One region of the Pseudomonas sp. 14P5.3.2 genome, then DNA from elsewhere that is predicted to be linked to it. Evidence: predicted binding sites of a transcription regulator. Region 1 holds the regulator's gene; the other holds the start of a gene.
The links. Region 1 encodes sigma-54, which starts transcription at its own class of promoters, with help from an activator protein. Its sites were predicted from a motif close to ANTGGCATNNANNTTGCTNT; they were not measured.

Region 1 (4,212 bases):
CAGGGTTTTCTGCAGGGCCTGACCCAGACGTTCGGTCAGGTAAACGGAGCGGTGATGCCCGCCGGTGCAGCCAATGGCAATGGTGACATAGGCGCGATTGCTCGCGGCAAAGCGCGGCAGCCATTTATTCAGGTAGCCGTAGATGTCTTGAAACATCTCCTCAACCTCCGGCTGCGCGGCCAGATATTCGGCGACCGGTGCATCGAGACCGGATTGTGCGCGCAATTCAGGCTTCCAGTACGGATTGGGCAGGCAGCGCACGTCGAACACCAGATCCGCATCCACCGGCATGCCGCGCTTGAAACCGAACGACTCGACCAGGAAGGCCGTACCCGGCTCCGGCTGGTTCAGCAGGCGTAGCTTGATGGTGTCGCGCAACTGGTACAGGTTCAGATTGGTGGTGTTGACCTTGAGGTCGGCCAGGTCGGCAATCGGCCCGAGCAGGGCGGTCTCGTCGTTGATCGCTTCGGCCAGCGAACGGTTGGCCGTGCTCAGCGGGTGACGACGGCGGGTTTCCGAAAAGCGCTTGAGCAGGGTTTCTTCGTCGGCATCCAGATACAGCACATCGCACTGGATGTGCCGGGCGCGGACTTCTTCCAGCAACTCGGGGAAACGCGACAGGTGGCTCGGCAGGTTGCGCGCATCAATCGACACCGCCACCAGCGGCTGGGCCAGTTCGGTGTGGATCAGCGCGCGTTCGGCCAGTTCCGGCAGCAGACCGGCCGGCAGGTTGTCGATGCAGTAATAGCCGTTGTCCTCAAGGACATCCAGGGCAGTGCTTTTACCCGAGCCGGAGCGGCCGCTGACGATGATCAAGCGCATGATTAATGCCCGTTTTGCTCGCTCAGGACGACCTGATACAAGGCTTCGTTGCTCGGTGCGCTGCGCAGTTTTTCGCGCACTTCCTTGCGATCGAGCATGCTGGCGATCTGGCGCAGTAATTCCAGGTGGGCATCGGTGGCAGCTTCCGGGACCAGCAGGACAAACAGCAGGTCAACCGGCGCACCGTCGATGGCATCGAAATCGATAGGCGCATCAAGGTGCATCAAAGCGCTGACAGGCGCTTCACAGCCTTTGAGGCGACAGTGGGGAATGGCGATGCCGTTGCCGAAACCGGTGGAGCCGAGTTTCTCACGGGCGATCAGCGCCTCGAAGACATCTTGCATCTCCAGACCCGGCACTTCGCGGGCGATCAGGTTGGCAATCTGTTCGAGGGCTTTCTTTTTACTGCCGCCCGGCACGTTCACCAGGGAACGGCCGGGGGTCAGGATACTTTCAAGTCGGATCATGGGTTGGGGGTGTTAACGACCTGTCGCGCCCTGGAGGAGGCTCTGGGTCTTTTCCTTATGCTTTTTGAGTTGGCGATCCAGCTTGTCGGTCAGTGCGTCGATCGCAGCGTACATGTCGGTATCTTCTGCGTTGGCGACCACTTCGCTGCCGGGAATATGCAAGGTGGCTTCGATTTTCTGCTTCAGCTTTTCGACGCACATCGTGACCTGCACGTTGGTGATCTTGTCGAAATGGCGCTCCAGTCGTTGGAGTTTTTCCTCGATATAGGAACGCAGAGGTTGGGTCACTTCCAGTTGGTGTCCACTGATGTTGACTTGCATACAGCTTCTCCTTCGTTGCCAGTGCATAAAGCGGCAGGCCGAAGAGCCTGCCACTGGAACGCTGTAACGTGGCTTACATCAACCGCTTGCGTTCGCTCGAAGGCGCGATCCCGAGGGATTCGCGGTACTTGGCGACGGTGCGGCGAGCCACCTGAATGCCTTGTGCCTCCAGTAAACCAGCGATCTTGCTGTCACTCAACGGCTTTTTCTGATTTTCCGCCGCAACCAGTTTCTTGATGATCGCGCGAATCGCCGTGGACGAGCATTCGCCGCCTTCGGAGGTGCTGACGTGGCTGGAGAAAAAGTATTTCAGTTCATAAATGCCCCGTGGGGTATGCATGAATTTCTGGGTAGTGACGCGGGAAATCGTCGATTCGTGCATACCAACCGCCTCGGCGATGTCGTGCAGGACTAACGGCTTCATGGCTTCGTCGCCGTACTCCAGGAAACCGCGCTGATGCTCGACGATCTGGGTCGCCACTTTCATCAGGGTTTCGTTGCGGCTTTGCAGGCTCTTGATGAACCAGCGCGCTTCCTGCAACTGATTGCGCATGAAAGTGTTGTCGGCGCTGGTGTCGGCGCGACGGACAAAACCGGCGTACTGTGCGTTGACCCGCAGACGGGGCACCGACTCCTGATTCAGCTCGACCAGCCAGCGTTCGTTGTCCTTGCGCACAATGACGTCCGGCACCACGTACTCGGCTTCAGTCGATTCGATCTGCGAGCCCGGGCGCGGATTCAGACTCTGCACCAGTTCGATGACCTGACGCAGCTCATCTTCCTTGAGCTTCATGCGCCGCATCAGCTGGCTGTAGTCGCGACTGCCGAGCAGATCGATGTAATCGCTGACCAGACGCTTGGCTTCGTTCAGCCACGGAGTCTTGGCCGGGAGCTGGCGCAGTTGCAGCAACAGGCATTCGCCGAGGTTGCGGGCGCCGATGCCGGCGGGTTCGAACTGCTGGATGCGGTGCAGGACGGCTTCGATCTCGTCCAGCTCGATATCGAGTTCCGGATCAAAGGCGTCGAGAATTTCTTCGAGGGTTTCGTCGAGGTAGCCCTGATTGTTGATGCAATCGATCAGGGTCACGGCGATCAGGCGGTCGGTGTCGGACATCGGCGCCAGGTTCAATTGCCAGAGCAAATGGCTCTGCAGGCTTTCCCCGGCAGAGGTGCGGGTGGTGAAGTCCCACTCGTCGTCATCGCTGCTGGGCAGGCTGCTGGCGCTGGTCTGGTAGACATCTTCCCAGGCAGTGTCGACCGGCAGCTCGTTGGGAATCCTCTCGTTCCATTCACCTTCCTCCAGGTTGTCCACCGTCGGGGCGGTTTCCTGGTATGACGGTTCCTGAATGTCGGTGTTGGGCTTTTGTTCGGCGTTGTCGGCCAAAGGATCGGAGTTGTCGAAGTCGTCGCCTTCTTCCTGGCGTTCGAGCATCGGATTGGATTCCAGGGCCTCCTGGATTTCCTGTTGCAGGTCCAGGGTCGACAATTGGAGCAGGCGGATGGCCTGTTGCAGCTGCGGTGTCATCGTCAGCTGCTGGCCCATTCTCAAGACTAGCGATGGTTTCATGGCAGGGGCTTAACACCTTATTCGCCGGCGCGCATGCGCCATCCACTACAGGGCGCCGAAGCGCCAAACTTAAGCAAATTATATGCCTGAAACTGTCGTGTTTGCCTAGAGCGCTGTAACAATAAAAGCGTATAAAAGCCTGCTTCATCGATACAGCACCCGGAGGCTGGCCAAGTGCCTTGGTGCTTACAGGCGGAACTCGTGGCCCAGATACACTTCCTTCACCAGATCGTTGGCAAGGATGGTCGCAGCATCGCCTTCGGCGATCAGTTGACCGTCGTTGACGATGTAGGCGGTTTCGCAGATATCCAGGGTCTCACGCACGTTGTGGTCGGTGATCAGAACACCGATGCCCTTGGCCTTGAGGTGGTGGATGATCTGCTTGATGTCGCCGACCGAGATCGGGTCGACACCGGCGAACGGTTCGTCGAGCAGGATGAATTTCGGTGCGGTCGCCAGTGCGCGGGCGATTTCCACCCGGCGGCGTTCACCACCGGACAGGCTCATGCCGAGGTTGTCGCGGATGTGGCTGATGTGGAATTCCTGCAGCAGGCTTTCCAGTTCCTTGCGACGACCGGCCTTGTCGAGTTCCGCGCGGGTTTCGAGGATGGCCATGATGTTATCGGCCACCGACAGTTTGCGGAAGATCGACGCTTCTTGCGGCAGATAGCCGATACCGGCCTTGGCGCGGCCGTGCATCGGCTGATGGCTGACGTCCAGATCATCGATCAACACGCGGCCCTGATCGGCCTGCACCAGGCCGACAATCATATAGAAGCAGGTCGTCTTGCCGGCGCCGTTCGGGCCGAGCAGGCCAACGATCTGGCCACTGTCGATCGACAGGCTGACGTCGCGCACAACCTGGCGGCTTTTATAGGCCTTGGCCAGGTGTTGAGCTTTCAGAGTTGCCATTACTGGGCCTTTTTCTCGTCGTTTTTCGGCTTCGGCTGGATCACCATGTCGATGCGCGGACGCGCCTCGGTGACTTTACTGCCGGTAGCGCGGCCGGCGCTGGCCAGTTTTTTCACCGTGTCA
Region 2 (4,212 bases), on a different contig from region 1:
TTCACCGTAGGATTCAACGCTGTCGCCTCCCGCGCCACCGTCAGGTGCAAGTCGATCCGATCCAGTAATGGCCCCGACAGCTTGTTGCGGTAGCGCTGAACCATGTCCGGCGTGCACGAACACTTGCCACTCGGCTCGCCAAGATATCCACAGGGACACGGATTCATGGCCGCCACTAACTGAAATCGCGCCGGAAAGCGCACGCGATCCTTGGCTCGGGCGATCACGATATGTCCGGACTCCATCGGCTCGCGCAGCACCTCCAGCACCTTGCGATCAAACTCCGGCAATTCATCGAGAAACAGCACACCGTGATGTGCGAGGGTGATCTCGCCGGGTTGCGGTTTGGAGCTGCCACCGACCAGCGCCGGACCGGATGCCGAGTGGTGCGGCTGGCGAAACGGTCGCTGCGGCCAATGGGTCAGCGGCACGCCGCTGGCGACCGATTGAATCGCTGCCACTTCCAGGGCTTCGCATTCGGATAGTGGCGGCAGCAGCCCCGGCAAGCGACTCGCCAGCAAGGTCTTGCCCGTCCCCGGTGGCCCGCTGAACAACAGGTTGTGCGCGCCCGCCGCCGCAATCAGCAGCGCCCGTTTCGCGGCCATCTGACCTTGCACTTCATTGAGGTCGGGATAAGGTTTGGCGGCATGGATCAGCCCGTCCGATACATAAGGCTCGACTGGCGTGTGCCCATTGAAATGCGCCACCGCCTCCAGCAGATGGTCCACCGCAAACACCTTCAGGCCCGAAGCCAGGCACGCCTCCTCGGCATTCGCCCGCGGTACCACCAGTGCCCGCCCGGCCTTGCGCGCCGCCAGTGCCGCCGGCAACACCCCGCGCACCGGCCTTACCGCGCCGGACAACGCCAGCTCACCGAGGCATTCCACATCATCGAGTGTCAGACACGGCACCTGCACACTCGCCGATAGAATCCCCAAGGCAATCGCCAGATCAAACCGTCCGCCATCCTTGGGCAAATCCGCCGGCGCCAGATTCAAGGTGATCCGCCGCGCCGGAAACTGCAGCCCGGAATTGATGATCGCGCTGCGCACCCGGTCCTTGCTCTCCTTCACCGCCGCTTCCGGCAGGCCGACCATGGTCAGCGAGGGCAGACCGTTAGCGAGATGGACTTCGACGGTGACGGCGGGGGCATCGACGCCAATCTGGGCGCGACTGTGGACGATGGAGAGGGACATGGTCGTTCCTTGAGCTGAATCGGGGACCGCTTCCTGCGGGTTTTTGAAGGGTAGTTGGGGAAGGGCGATCAGGCGGGGGCGAACTTTCACTGGATGTTGCGGGAAAGTGGTCAACCAATCTCGAGGCGAAAAAAAACCGCCTTGAGGAGACGGTTTTCAGTTTGCAGGCTTCGGTGAGGCCAAGGCCTGCGTATCCTTTGCGGACACACTCACGTGAAATCAGGTTATGCATGTTTGCTCATTGGCGCAAGTATCAAAAGGGCTTGAACGGGCGCAACGGTAATGTTGTCAGCACTTGCCTAACGACTTGATACAAGTTGTTTAAATCGCTTTTCTAAGGGCGCTCATAAAATCCGCAATGACGATGCCCACTCATGGAGTATTCGCGAAGTGTGGCCGGGAGCGCAAAGACTTCATGTTCCTCGACGCGGTGTGAGACCCGTGCCGGTGCTTTTTTTGGGGGACTCACACCCGGCCGCCTTGGCGGACACACTCACGTGTAGTCCCGAAGGTGTTCGTACGCCGGAAAGTGCATCGGAGGTTTGGCCCCACGCAAGGAGGGCCAAAATATGTCTAAGTTTCTTAAACATATGTGGCGCCTCGTCAGAATCGCGTTATGGGCTTTTCGCCTGTACGAGTTTCTGCGAGACCGTTGGAATAATTCGTTGTAAGGATTGATCTGACGGAAACCGCTCCTGCTTTGGCAGGAGCGGTTTAACTTCTCTTCGCAAACTTGAAGGCATTTCTACTCGGGATTGTTATTCCGCAGGCGGCGTCAGCTTCGCTTCCATCTCGGCAACTTTCGCTTCGAGGCTCTCGAGGCGAGCGCGGGTACGGGCCAGTACGACCATCTGACTGTCAAACTCTTCCCGGCTCACCAGATCCAGTTTGCTGAATGCACTTTGCAACAGCATCTTGAACTGGCTTTCGATTTCGGCTTTCGGCAGCGGGGTGTCACCGCTGAACAGGCGGGAGGCAGTGCCGCTCAGGGCGTCGAGGAAGTCTTTGGGCGCGAGCATGGTGGATGTCCTGTAAACAATGGCGGGCAGTGTATCACGCAGTGTCTATAGTCATTTGCGCAGGCATGGATGCACGCTTTTCGCGCAAGCGGACGGACGGCAGCGCACCGTTGTTGTGCGTATCCATCGCGGGTTTTGTGCGCGAGCGCCTGCGGCTGCGGCCAAGGGATTGAAATCAGGGGAATTTGGCGAGATGGCAAGCTTTCTGCTTAGTCGGTAGTGACCCATGCACTGATGCAGTCGCTGTGACGAATGCAGTGCGGCAGGCGGGACGGGGAGTTTCGCCGGCAGCGGTTAGCTGGCGTCAGTCGGGCAGGTAAGGCCGACGATGCGTTACAAAGCCAGGCACTGCGCTTAGACTTGAGTCGGGTTTGTTTTCCTGGGGCAAGTCCACCAATTCGGGAGAGAGTTTCATGAAGCTAGTCACTGCCATCATCAAGCCGTTCAAGTTGGACGACGTGCGCGAGTCGCTGTCCGAAATCGGCGTGCAGGGCATTACCGTCACTGAAGTCAAAGGCTTCGGCCGGCAGAAGGGTCACACCGAGCTGTATCGCGGCGCGGAGTATGTGGTCGATTTTCTGCCCAAGGTGAAAATCGACGTTGCCATCGACGACAAGGATCTGGATCGGGTGATCGAGGCGATCACCAAGGCTGCCAACACCGGCAAGATCGGTGACGGCAAGATCTTCGTGGTCAATCTGGAACAGGCGATCCGCATCCGTACCGGCGAAACCGATACCGACGCGATCTAAACGCCGCCACAAACCCAACGCCCCAGGAGAAAACAATATGACTCTGCGTAAATTCGCAGGGCTAGGCGCCCTGTTGTCCATCGTAATGCCCGGCCTGGCTATGGCGGCAGATCCGGTGGCGCCTCCAGTCCTCAATTCCGGCGACACCGCCTGGATGCTGACCTCCACAGCCCTCGTGCTGTTCATGACCATTCCGGGCCTCGCGCTGTTCTACGGCGGCATGGTGCGGTCAAAAAACATTCTTTCGGTGATGATGCAGTGCTTCGCCATTACCGGCCTGGTCACCATCCTGTGGTTCCTTTATGGCTACAGCATGGCGTTCGACACCACCGGGATGGAAGCCAACGTCGTCAACCTGAACTCCTTCGTCGGCAGCTTTGCCAAGGCCTTCCTCGCGGGCATCACGCCTGCCAGCATTACCGGCCCGGCAGCACTGTTCCCTGAAGCGGTGTTCGTCACTTATCAAATGACCTTCGCCATCATCACCCCGGCGCTGATCGTCGGTGCCTTCGCCGAGCGCATGAAGTTCTCCGCGATGCTGGTGTTCATGGGCGTCTGGTTCACTCTGGTGTATGCGCCGATCGCGCACATGGTCTGGAGCGGTCCGGGTTCGCTGCTGGGCGACTGGGGCGTGCTCGATTTCGCCGGCGGCACCGTGGTTCACATCAACGCCGGTATCGCCGGTCTGGTGGCGTGCCTGGTGCTGGGCAAGCGCAAAGGCTTCCCGACCACCCCGATGGCACCGCACAACCTTGGTTACACCCTGATGGGCGCGGCGATGCTGTGGGTCGGCTGGTTCGGCTTCAACGCCGGTTCCGCCGCGGCCGCCAACGGCACTGCCGGCATGGCGATGCTGGTGACTCAGATCGCTACCGCTGCTGCAGCATTGGGCTGGATGTTCGCCGAGTGGATCACCCACGGCAAACCTAGCGCACTGGGCATTGCCTCGGGTGTGGTTGCAGGTCTGGTGGCAATCACGCCGGCAGCCGGTACCGTGGGCCCGATGGGCTCGCTGATCATCGGTCTGGCGGCCGGTGTGGTGTGCTTCTTCTGCGCGACCACGCTGAAACGCAAACTCGGTTACGACGACTCCCTGGATGCCTTCGGCGTGCACGGTATCGGCGGCATCCTCGGCGCGATTCTCACCGGCGTGTTCGCCGCGCCGGCGCTGGGTGGCTTCGGCACCGTGACCGACATCGCTTCGCAAGTGTGGATTCAGTGCAAAGGCGTCGGCTTCACGGTGAT

Region 2: glnK (P-II family nitrogen regulator) is a predicted target of sigma-54. The motif match lies at 2,408-2,427, and genes of this name have one in related genera.

The regions. Positions count from the first base shown of each region.
Region 1 covers NZ_JBYOKU010000004.1:183,524-187,735, forward strand. The annotation lists gene rapZ (RNase adapter RapZ) at 1-822, opposite strand, end outside; gene ptsN (PTS IIA-like nitrogen regulatory protein PtsN) at 825-1,289, opposite strand; gene hpf (ribosome hibernation-promoting factor, HPF/YfiA family) at 1,302-1,610, opposite strand; gene AC27VU_RS05105 (RNA polymerase factor sigma-54) at 1,684-3,177, opposite strand; gene lptB (LPS export ABC transporter ATP-binding protein) at 3,364-4,089, opposite strand; gene lptA (lipopolysaccharide transport periplasmic protein LptA) at 4,089-4,212, opposite strand, start outside.
Region 2 covers NZ_JBYOKU010000023.1:11,160-15,371, forward strand. The annotation lists gene AC27VU_RS18555 (YifB family Mg chelatase-like AAA ATPase) at 1-1,196, opposite strand, end outside; gene AC27VU_RS18560 (accessory factor UbiK family protein) at 1,955-2,215, opposite strand; gene glnK (P-II family nitrogen regulator) at 2,629-2,967, shown strand; gene AC27VU_RS18570 (ammonium transporter) at 3,005-4,212, shown strand, end outside.